3 regions of the Xanthomonas sontii genome follow, and region 3 is predicted to be linked to each of the others. Evidence: predicted binding sites of a transcription regulator. Region 3 holds the regulator's gene; each other region holds the start of a gene.
What was found. The regulator FliA, encoded in region 3, starts transcription of late flagellar genes. The targets are predictions, from matches to a motif close to TAAAGTTTNNCNNNCNNNGGCCGATAA.

Region 1 (3,275 bases), 1.2 Mb from region 3:
TTGCCGGAGTGCCGTTGCGGACACTGCAGTCCGCGTCCATCTGCGGCTGCCGCAAAGCTGCGCTAGCATTCCGCGCGGCGCCCGCATGCCGCCACTCGACAAGGACGAACGCCGATGTTCGCTGCACTGTTCGACACGCTGTTCCGCCGCACGCCCAGCCCCGACGCCTTCGCCAGGCTGTACACCGACGCCCTGCGCGCGCGGGGCTATCGCGAGGATCTGGTTTATCAGCCCGACGCGTTCCGACTGGTCGGCGGCAATGGCTACACCATCTATCTGCACAACGCCTATCAGGCCTACAGGGCCGCGACGCGCAAAGGCCGCGCCGAGGCATTGCGCGCCTATGTGACGTCCTCGCTCAACGCGCAGGAAGAGAGTGGCCGGGAAAAGACATTCGACGAGGTGCGCGCGACGCTGATGCCGGTGATCCGCAATCGCGGCATGTTCGAGGAGCTGCGGCTGGAGCACCTGCTGGAGAAAGGCCTCGATGCGCCATTCCCATATGCATGGCGCGACATCGCCGAGGATTGCGTCGAGCTGCTGGCGCTGGATCTGCCCGACACGATCTCCACGCTATTCCAGGGGCCGCGCGCGGCATGGGGGATCACCCTGGACGAAGGCCTGGCGATCGCCCGCGACAATCTGCGTGACGCGACCGCCGACCATTTCGTCGAAGTCGCACCGGGCGTATTCCGCGGCGCGTGGCAGGATGCCTACGACACCAGCCGCGCCTTGCTGCCCGACGTGCTGTATCGCGTTCCGGTGGCAGGCAATCCGCTGTTCATGCTGCCGGCGCGCGACTGCCTGCTGGTGGTGGGCGACCGGGACGCCGCCGCCATCGGCGCGATGCTGGAACTGAGCGTGGAAGCGGCCGCGCAGGGCCGCAACGTCTCCGCGCTGGTGTTCACCTACGACGAGGCGCGCCGCATGGTGCCGTTCGCGCTGGCGTCGCCCGAGCATCGCCAGCGCCAGGCGGACCTGCGCCGGCTGCTGGACGCGCCTGCCTATGCCGATCAGAAGGCGGCGCTGGACAAGCTCCACGACGCGACCGAGCAGGACATCTTCGTCGCATCGTTCAGCGTCTACCAGGAGCGCGACGACGGCGCGCGGCAGTTTTCGCTCTGCACCTGGACCAAGGGCGTCGATACGTTGTTGCCCAGAGCCGACCGGATCGCCCTGGTCGTCCCGCGCGACGACGCCGAGGAGGACGCGGTCGTCCTGGTGTCCTGGGACGAGGCTGTTGCCGCGTTTGGCGACCTGATGGAGCCCCAGCCGCCGCTGTATCCGCCGCGTTACCGCGTCCAGACGCTTCCCGATGACGCGCAACTCAGGCAGCTGACGCCGCCGTGATGGGGCTTGGGGGGCGGAGTTGGGGGATGCATGGATGTGCTGCGTGCTCGGACCCTCACCCCAACCCCTCTCCCGGTGGGAGAGGGGCTAGTTGCGGTCCCACGGGTAAAAGCGCATGCAGGCGTAGCGTGAGTAACGTGGCTTCTTGCATGGGATGGAGCTCAAGAAATTGCCCGTGTGGCCGATAGCCTTGCACGGGTCGGCGTTGTTGCACGCCGGCAACGGCGTGCGTGGGACCAGAGTGCGACGATATCCGCCGCATTCACGGATCCGGCGTGTGCTGCGGCATCTTGGGGAGAACGGCAGTGCGCAGTCGCTTGATCTTGCAGTCGCTCGGGATGCTGCTGTGCGGGAGTGTGTTGGTATCGTCCGCGGTGGCGCACGCGGCCGCGATGCAGCGGTGCGCACCGGCGCAGGCGTTGCCGGCCTGCGTGGCGGCGGTGCGTGCCGCAGACCCGGCGGCCGCGCTGCAGATGGGCATGCCGGCCTGGGACGCCGCGGCCGACAAGCAAGGCTCGATCGCGCTCGGCCTGGAACTGGTCGATGCGGCCGCCGCCGCGGGCCAGCCGAACAGGGTGGTCTCCATCGGCTCGGCGCTGCTCGCCCAGCCGTTGTCGCCGCAACAGCGGGTGCGCCTGTTCACGCAACTCAATGCCGAGATCTGGCGGCCGCGCGACGCGCTCCGCATCGCGCAGCTCGAAGGCGAGATGCGGCGGCTGGAAACGGAACTGCCGCACGATCCGCACATCGCCGAGCTGTGGCGACTGCTGGCCCGCTCCTACTACAAGATGGGTGCGCAGGACGACGCCTTGCGGGTCGCCCGCATCGCATTGTCCAGAGTACGTCGGCATCCGGATCCGGTGGAATACAAGGCCAACCAGACCGTGTTCCTGGTGTCGGCTCAGCAGGGGCGCATGCCCGATGCCATCGCCGCCCTGCTCGAGGCGGAGCGTGTGGTCAAGGCACTGGGCAAGCCCGACGACGTCTCCATGCTGCACAACGCCACCGGCGTGTTCATCTATGCCCACGAATGGAAAAAGGCGATCGCCTACGGCCAGCGTGCGCTCGCTGCCTACGATGCGATGCCGTACAAGGACCTGACGCGCGCGGACATACTCAACAACCTGGGCACGGCCTATCAGGGCGCAAACGAACTGCAGCGCGCCGAAGCGATCTACCGGCAGGCATTGGCGGCGGGACGTGCCGATGGCAAGACGTCGCTGATCGGATTGCTGAACAACCTGGGCAACCTACTCGCGCTGCAGCATCGCCCGCGGGAGGCGTTGCCCTTATTGCGCGAAGCGGCCGCGATGCTGGAGGGGGCGGCGCCAGGCGGCGATCATGGCGAGGGAGGCATCGTCTATTCCACGCTCGGCAACGTTCTGGCCGATCTCGGCCAACGCGACGCCGCGGCCGCCGCGTTCGAGCGCGCGCGGCAGATGTTCACGCAGTGGGACAACGTCCCCCGGCGGCTGGAACTGTACCCGCGCATGATCGACAACCTCGACGCACTCGGCCGCGACCGCGAGGCGCTTGCCCTCATGCGCGAGTACAAGGCGGTCAACGACAAGGCGGTGAACGTCGAATCCAAGACCCGGATCGCCGAGCTCGAATCGGCGGTGGACCTGGCGCGCAAGAACAGCGAACTGGCTGCACTTGCCCGCACCCGTGCCGCCGAACAGGCGGCGTATGCGCAACTGCAGGCGCGCGCGCAGCGCCAGCGCAGCGTGCTCTACGGTCTACTCGCCGCACTGCTGGCGCTGGCCGGCTTTTTCCTGCTCAAGGTGCGCGAAGGCCGCGCGCGTCGGCGCATCAACGCGGAACTGGCGCGCAAGAACGAGGAGATCCAGGCGCAGCACCGCGAACTGGAACAGCTCGCCGCCACCATCCGTCGCCAGAGCGAGGAAGACGCCCTCACCGGCCTG
Region 2 (3,275 bases), 1.7 Mb from region 3:
GGCGCCGGCCGCGCGCTGGGAAGTCGTCTTGATCATCTGCAGTTCCTGGAGGACCCGGGGGAATCGCCAGCTTGCTCGACCCGCCCGATCCTGTCGCTTGACAAGTGAATTTCGGATTGCGAAAATAATTTCGAAATTTCATGCCAAGACTCCGCCCGGGCGCTCGATGCGTCAAGTTGCGGCGCAACATGCGTGGGCGGTTGACGATCCGTGGTTTCGAAACCTCCGAAAGACGCGTCATCGCCTGCTGGGAGTTGCGTAGGCGCGAGGCCATGCCGCGCCATCGCGCGATGTCCGTGCTTGGGGCGGCGCCTATCGCGAGGCACGTGGCGTCGCGTCTGTATCGCCAGGTAGACGAACGCGGCCGTGCGCGGCGATGTCAGCCGTGCTGGCAGACAGCGGCATGGCGGCATCGATACCGTGATGCATGGCTCGAACGACCCGACAGACGCCGCCCCCGCCGGCGCAGACATGGTGGCAAGCACTCTCGTTCAAGCGCACCGCCGCCGAGGTCTCGGCAGTGCTGGTGGTGATCGGCGCGACCTACGGCTTCGTGCAGTACGTGGAGGTCAAGCCGCTGCAGCGGCAGCTGGCCGAGGCGCAGGCCGGTGCCTGCGACGCCAAGGCCGCGGCGATGTCGCTGATGCTGAGTCTGTTGCCGGGCGAGAGCCGCACCCTCTTCGATGGCGCGCTGACCATCGCCAATCTCACGCCAGCGCAGGACGATGCCAAGGTGCGGCTGCGGATCGCGCCGCTGGGTGCGGCCGCGGTCGACAAGCTCCAGCCGGTGCCGGGAGACCGCTTTCTGGTGCAAGTGCCGGGCCGTGGCCGCTATGCGGTCTACCTGCGTTCCAGCAGCGCGCAGTTCGTGGAGCTGTCGATCCTGCGGCAACCGTGAGCCGGTCGCTGGCGCCGGCACGCCATTCAAGAAATCCAGCGCATGGCCGCCATTGCGGATAGCGGAGCCGTTTCGCCGAAGCGGCCGTCCCTCGGGGGAACGCGCATGCTGTCCTTGCCACGTTTGCTGGGCCGCCACCTGGCCAAGTTCCTGTCCAAGCCGCGCCGCCATGGCTCGCAACTGCCGACCAGCCCGCCGCAGCTGTTGCGTGCCACGCTGCGCAAGGGCGACGTGTTGCTGGTCGAGGGCAACAGCCGCTTCTCCACCGCCATCAAGTACCTGAGCCAGTCCACCTGGTCGCACGCGGCGCTGTACATCGGCGACCACGTGGACGCGCTTCCCGGCGAGGAAGCGCCGCTGTTCTGCGATGTCGACATCAACGTCGGCGTGCGCCTGGTGGGATTGAGCGAGTTCGCCGGCCTGCACACCCGCATCTGCCGTCCGGTCGGGTTGAGCGTGCAGGAGATCGAGACCGTGGTGGAGTACATGGTCTCGCGGGTCGGCAACAGCTACGACCTGAAGAACATCTTCGATTTGGCGCGCTACCTGATCCGCACGCCGCCGCTGCCGTCGTCGGTGAAGCGGCGCTTCCTGGAGCTGGGCAGCGGCGAGCCGACCCGGGCGATCTGCTCGACGTTGCTGGCGCAGGCGTTCGGCGCGATCCGCTATCCCATCCTGCCGGAAATCGACCAGGCGCCGCCGACGGGAAGCGATGCCGGAGAAGACGTGGAGATCCTGCATCCGCGCCATCACAGCCTGACGCTGCCGCGCGATTTCGACGTCTCGCCGTACTTCAACGTGGTCAAGCCGCGCTTGCAGCAGGGCTTCGATTTCCATCGCCTGGTGTGGGAGCCGCACGCCGCCGGCGTGCCGTCCGCGAGCGCGCCGATGGATGCCGCACTGGCCTGACGGAAGCCGGCTGCAGCGTGAAACTGTGGTGCGCGTTGCTCTGGCGAAGCACTTCGCAGTTCAAGTTCGAGCGCGCGCTGGCCGATACAAAATTCCGTTCTCTGCTTTCTACGCCATGAATCCCATCCAATTTCTGCGCCGCCATATCGCCAATCTGCCCATGGCGCGCAAGTTCATCGTGCTGTGCACGCTGATCGCGCTAGGCGTGATCCTGCTCGCCGTTGCCGCGGCGCGCCTGCAATATCTCAACCTGATCGATGCGCGCAAGCAAAGCGTCAAGACCCAGGTCGACATGGGCCTGAGCGTGATGCAGCACTACGCCGATCTGGCCAAGCGCGGCGAGATGACGCAGGCGCAGGCGCAGGCAGCGGCCAAGGGCGCGCTGGCCGACATGAAGACCAACGGCGGCGTGGACTACTTCTTCATCGTCGACCCGCAGATGCGCATCGTCATGCATCCCAAGCGCGCGGTCGGCACCGACATGAGCGGCTACAGGAGCGATGCCGGCGAGTACGTGTACCGCGACATCCAGACGGCGGTGCGCAGCGGCGACGGTTTCAGCTACTACACCGCGCCCAAGCCCGGCAAGTCGGTGCAGCTGCCGAAGATCAGCTACGCCGCGCTGTACCCGCAGTGGAACTGGGTGCTGGCGATGGGCGTGTATGCCGAGGACATCCAGGCCCAGGCGATGGGCTTCACCAAGATCCTCACCGTGATCGGTGGTGGCCTGGTGGCGCTGGTCGTGGGCCTGTGCTGGCTGATCGCCGGCGCCATCGTCGCGCCGCTGCGCGGCGCCACGCGCACCGCCGAGGCGATCGCCTCCGGCCGTTTCGACAATCCGATCAAGGTCGAGTCGCGCGACGAGACCGGGCAGTTGATGGCCAGCATGCAGCAGATGCAGACCCAGTTGCAGCGCTTCAACGGCGAGATGCAGACCCTGGTGCGGCTGCAGCAGGGCGAGGACATCAGCCACCGCATGCCGGAGGACTTCCCCGGCGACTACGGCACGCTCGCGCACGGCATGAACACGGCGCTGTTCGAGCACCTGGACGCGATCGTCGAGGCGATGGCGATCATGGACGAGTACGGTCGCGGCGACCTGCGCCGCGACATGCGCCGGCTGCCGGGACAGCGCGCCGCACTGCACGAGGCGCTGGACGTGGTCAAGGCCAACCTGTCGGCGGTCAACGGCGACATCGCGCGGCTGGCCGACGCGGCCGCCCGCGGCGACTTCACTGCACGTGGCAACGAGGCGCGCTACGCGTTCGCGTTCAAGGAAATGGTGGAAGCGCTGAACCGGCTGATGCGCCAGGCCGACAGCGGCCTGGCCGACGTCGGCCGGATCATGGGGGCGATCGCCGATGGCGACCTGTCGCAGCGCGTGGACGTGCGCTACGAAGGCGCGTTCGGCAAGCTCGCCGACGCCGCCAACCGCACCGCCGAGCAACTGACCGGCATCGTGCAGGGC
Region 3 (3,275 bases):
TCTTCCTTCGGCGGCAGACCCAGCGCGCCGAAGCCTTCGTGCACGCGGCGCACGATGCCGGCGACGCGACGGATGATCTGCCCGGTCAGATCCTGGAAGCTCTGCGCCAGGGCCATTTCGGTGAGGTTGTGGCGGATCTTGTCGAGGATCTCGCTCTGGTCGCCGCTGAGGCCGCCGGCGGCGAGCTGGTCGGCCAGCGCACGGCATTCCTCGGCCAGGTCCAGGGTGCGGTGGCTGGCCTGTTCGGTCATCTCCACCACGTGGTCCAGGCGCGAGCAGGCGTCGTCCAGCTCGCCGGCCTCGCTGGGCACCACCGGCAGTTCGCCGAGCGCCTGCCCCAGATCGCGCGCGAGCCGGCTCAGGCCCTGCATCATCGGCCGCGTGCGCCAGGCGGCGAGGGTGTCGATCTCCCTGCGCCAGCCGGCCTCGTCGCCGTTCTCCAGCGCGTCCAGCGCGCCTTGCAGGCGTTCGATCAGGGCGGTACGTTCGGCGGTGGCTTCCATTTAGGCGGTCGCTCCCAGGCGTTCGAAGATCTTGCCCAGCTTCTCCTGCAGCGTCTGCGCGGTGAACGGCTTGATGATGTAGCCGTTCACGCCGCACTGCGCGGCCTCGATGATCTGCTCGCGCTTGGCCTCGGCGGTGACCATCAGCACCGGCAGGTGCTTGAGCTTGTCGTCGGCGCGGATGTTGCGCAGCAGATCGATGCCGGTCATGCCCGGCATGTTCCAGTCGGTGACCACGAACTCGAACGGCGCCGAGCGCAGCGCGGCCAGGGCGCTGTTGCCGTCTTCGGCCTCGGCGGTGTTGGTGAAGCCCAGATCGCCGAGCAGATTCTTGACGATGCGTCGCATCGTCGAGAAATCGTCCACGATCAAAATCCGCATGTTCTTGTTCACCACTGACTCCTAAGGGTTCCTATTCTTCGTCTTCCAGACCGGCATCGGCGACCTCGAACGCCTTCAGGCGTCCGCGCAACCGTACCGTGGCCTGGCCATGGATCTGACACACGCGCGACTCGCTGACCCCGAGCACCGCGCCGATTTCCTTGAGGTTCAATTCCTGCTCGTAGTACAGCGACAGCACCAACTGCTCGCGTTCGGGCAACTGCGCGATGGCCTTGCCCAGCTCGCGGCCGAATTCGCTGCGCTCGAGCATCTGCTGCGGATTGGGTCCGCCCTTGGCGATGGTATCCAGCTCGCCATGGTCCTCGATGCGCGACTCCAGGCTCAGCACCTGGCCGCGGGCGGCATCTTCCATCAAACGCAGGTATTCGGGAAGCGGCATGTCCATCGCCGCGGCCACTTCGTTGGCGGCGGCGGCGCGGCCGGTGCTCTGTTCGATCTTGCGGATCGCCGAGGCGGCGTCGCGGGCGCGGCGGTGCACCGAGCGCGGCACCCAGTCGCCGCGGCGGATCTCGTCGATCATCGCGCCGCGGATGCGGATCGAGGCGTAGGTTTCGAACGAGGCGCCCTGTTCGGCGTCGTAGCTGCGCGAGGCCTCGATCAGGCCGATCATGCCGGCCTGGATCAGGTCGTCGATCTCGACGCTTGCCGGCAGCCGCGCGGCCAGGTGGTGGGCGATGCGCCGGACCAGGTCCGAGTGCTGGGTGATGTAGTCGTTGGCGCTGTTGCGCTGGACGGCGCGGTAGTGGGCGGCGGCGTTCATGCGGCCACCCCGCGCTGGATGATGCGTTCGACGAAGAACTCGACGTTGCCGCGCGGGGCGGTCGGCGCCTGCCAGCGTGCGGTGCGCCGGGCGATCTCGGAGATCGCCTGCGCCGACGGGCTGGACGGGTAGGCCTTGACCACCGGCTGCTGGCGCTGCACCGACAGGCGCAGCCAGTCGTCCTGCGGCACGCAGCCCAGGTAGTTCAGCGACACGTCGCCGAGGAACTTCTCGCAGACCCGGCTGAGCTTGTCGTACAGCAGGCGGCCTTCGTTGAGGTCGCGGACCATGTTGGCGACGATCTGCACCCGGTCCACGCCGCGCTCGCGCGAGAGGACCTTGATCAGGGCGTAGGCGTCGGTGATCGAGGCCGGCTCGTCGCAGACCACCACCACCGCGTCCTGCGCGGCCTGGCAGAAGGTCAGCACGCTGTCGGTGATGCCGGCGGCGGTGTCGACGATCATCACGTCCAGCTCGCGCTGCAGCTCGGAGAACACGTTGACCAGGCCGACGTGCTGGGCCGGCGGCAGCTCGGCCATGTAGCGGCGGCCGGAGGCGGCGGGCACCACCATCAGCCCGTTGGGCATGTCGATCAGCACCTCTTCCAGGGTGCAGCGCCCGGCGACCAGGTCGGCCACGGTGAACTTGGGGGTCAGCCCGAGCAACACGTCGACGTTGGCCAGGCCCAGGTCGGCGTCCAGCAGCAGGGTGCGCTTGCCCATGTCGGCCAGCGCCATGGACAGGTTGACCGAGATGTTGGTCTTGCCCACGCCGCCCTTGCCGCCGGTCACGGCGATGGTGCGCACCGGACCCAGCGGTTCGCTGCGCGTCGCCGACAGGGGGAAGGCATTGGTCAGATTGACGTAGTCACGCGACGGCATGGGTCTGCTCCGGAGTACAGGGCTTATCGGCAGCGCGCCGCAAATCTTCAAGGCGCAATACCAGGCTGGCGGCGTTGGCGCGGTGCAGGTCGTCCGGCACGCGCTGTCCATCGGTCACCCAGGTGATGGGGAGGCGGTGGTCCACGACCACCGACAAGGCACTGCCGAACCGCCCGGTCTCGTCCAACTTGGTCAGGATGACCCCCTGTGGGTCGGCGCCGGCGAACCGGCGCACCACCTCGTCCAGGTCGGAGAAATGGGCGTTGGCGGGGAGGACCAGCAAGGATCGGACCACCCGCGAGGCGCGCAGCCAGTGCAGCTGGGCGGCCAGGGCGCGGTCGCGCTGGCCCATGCCGGCGGTGTCGATCAGTACCAGCTTGTAGTCGGCCAGGCGCTCCAGCAGCTGCTGCAGCGCGGCGTCGCTGTCGGCCTCGTGCACGGCGATGCCGAGCTGGCGGCCGTAGCTGTGCAGCTGTTCGCGGCCGCCGACGCGGATGGTGTCGGTGGTGACCAGGGCCACGTCGCGGGCGGCATGGCGCTCCAGGAAGCGCGAGGCCAGCTTGGCGATGGTGGTGGTCTTGCCGGCGCCGGTCGGGCCGATCAGGGCGATCACGCCGCCTTCCTCGAGCGGGTCCAGCGCGGCGATCGGCAGGCGCTTGGACAGCAGGCCCAGCATCAGCCCGCGGCCGCGGTGCAGCTCCAGGTCGGCGGGGATCTGCATGACCACGT

Region 1: a site for FliA is predicted at 1,512-1,538, ahead of RAB70_RS19165 (GGDEF domain-containing protein). Genes of this name have one in related genera too.
Region 2: a site for FliA is predicted at 1,869-1,895, ahead of RAB70_RS07035 (methyl-accepting chemotaxis protein). Genes of this name have one in related genera too.

The regions. Positions count from the first base shown of each region.
Region 1 is NZ_CP132342.1:4,548,844-4,552,118, reverse strand. It holds gene RAB70_RS19170 (hypothetical protein) at 115-1,350, shown strand; gene RAB70_RS19165 (GGDEF domain-containing protein) at 1,710-3,275, shown strand, end outside.
Region 2 is NZ_CP132342.1:1,654,346-1,657,620, forward strand. It holds gene RAB70_RS07020 (IclR family transcriptional regulator) at 1-36, opposite strand, end outside; gene RAB70_RS07025 (hypothetical protein) at 428-898, shown strand; gene RAB70_RS07030 (YiiX/YebB-like N1pC/P60 family cysteine hydrolase) at 1,004-1,807, shown strand; gene RAB70_RS07035 (methyl-accepting chemotaxis protein) at 1,941-3,275, shown strand, end outside.
Region 3 is NZ_CP132342.1:3,366,132-3,369,406, reverse strand. It holds gene RAB70_RS14195 (protein phosphatase CheZ) at 1-503, opposite strand, end outside; gene cheY (chemotaxis response regulator CheY) at 504-896, opposite strand; gene RAB70_RS14185 (RNA polymerase sigma factor FliA) at 916-1,665, opposite strand; gene RAB70_RS14180 (P-loop NTPase) at 1,662-2,546, opposite strand; gene flhF (flagellar biosynthesis protein FlhF) at 2,533-3,275, opposite strand, start outside.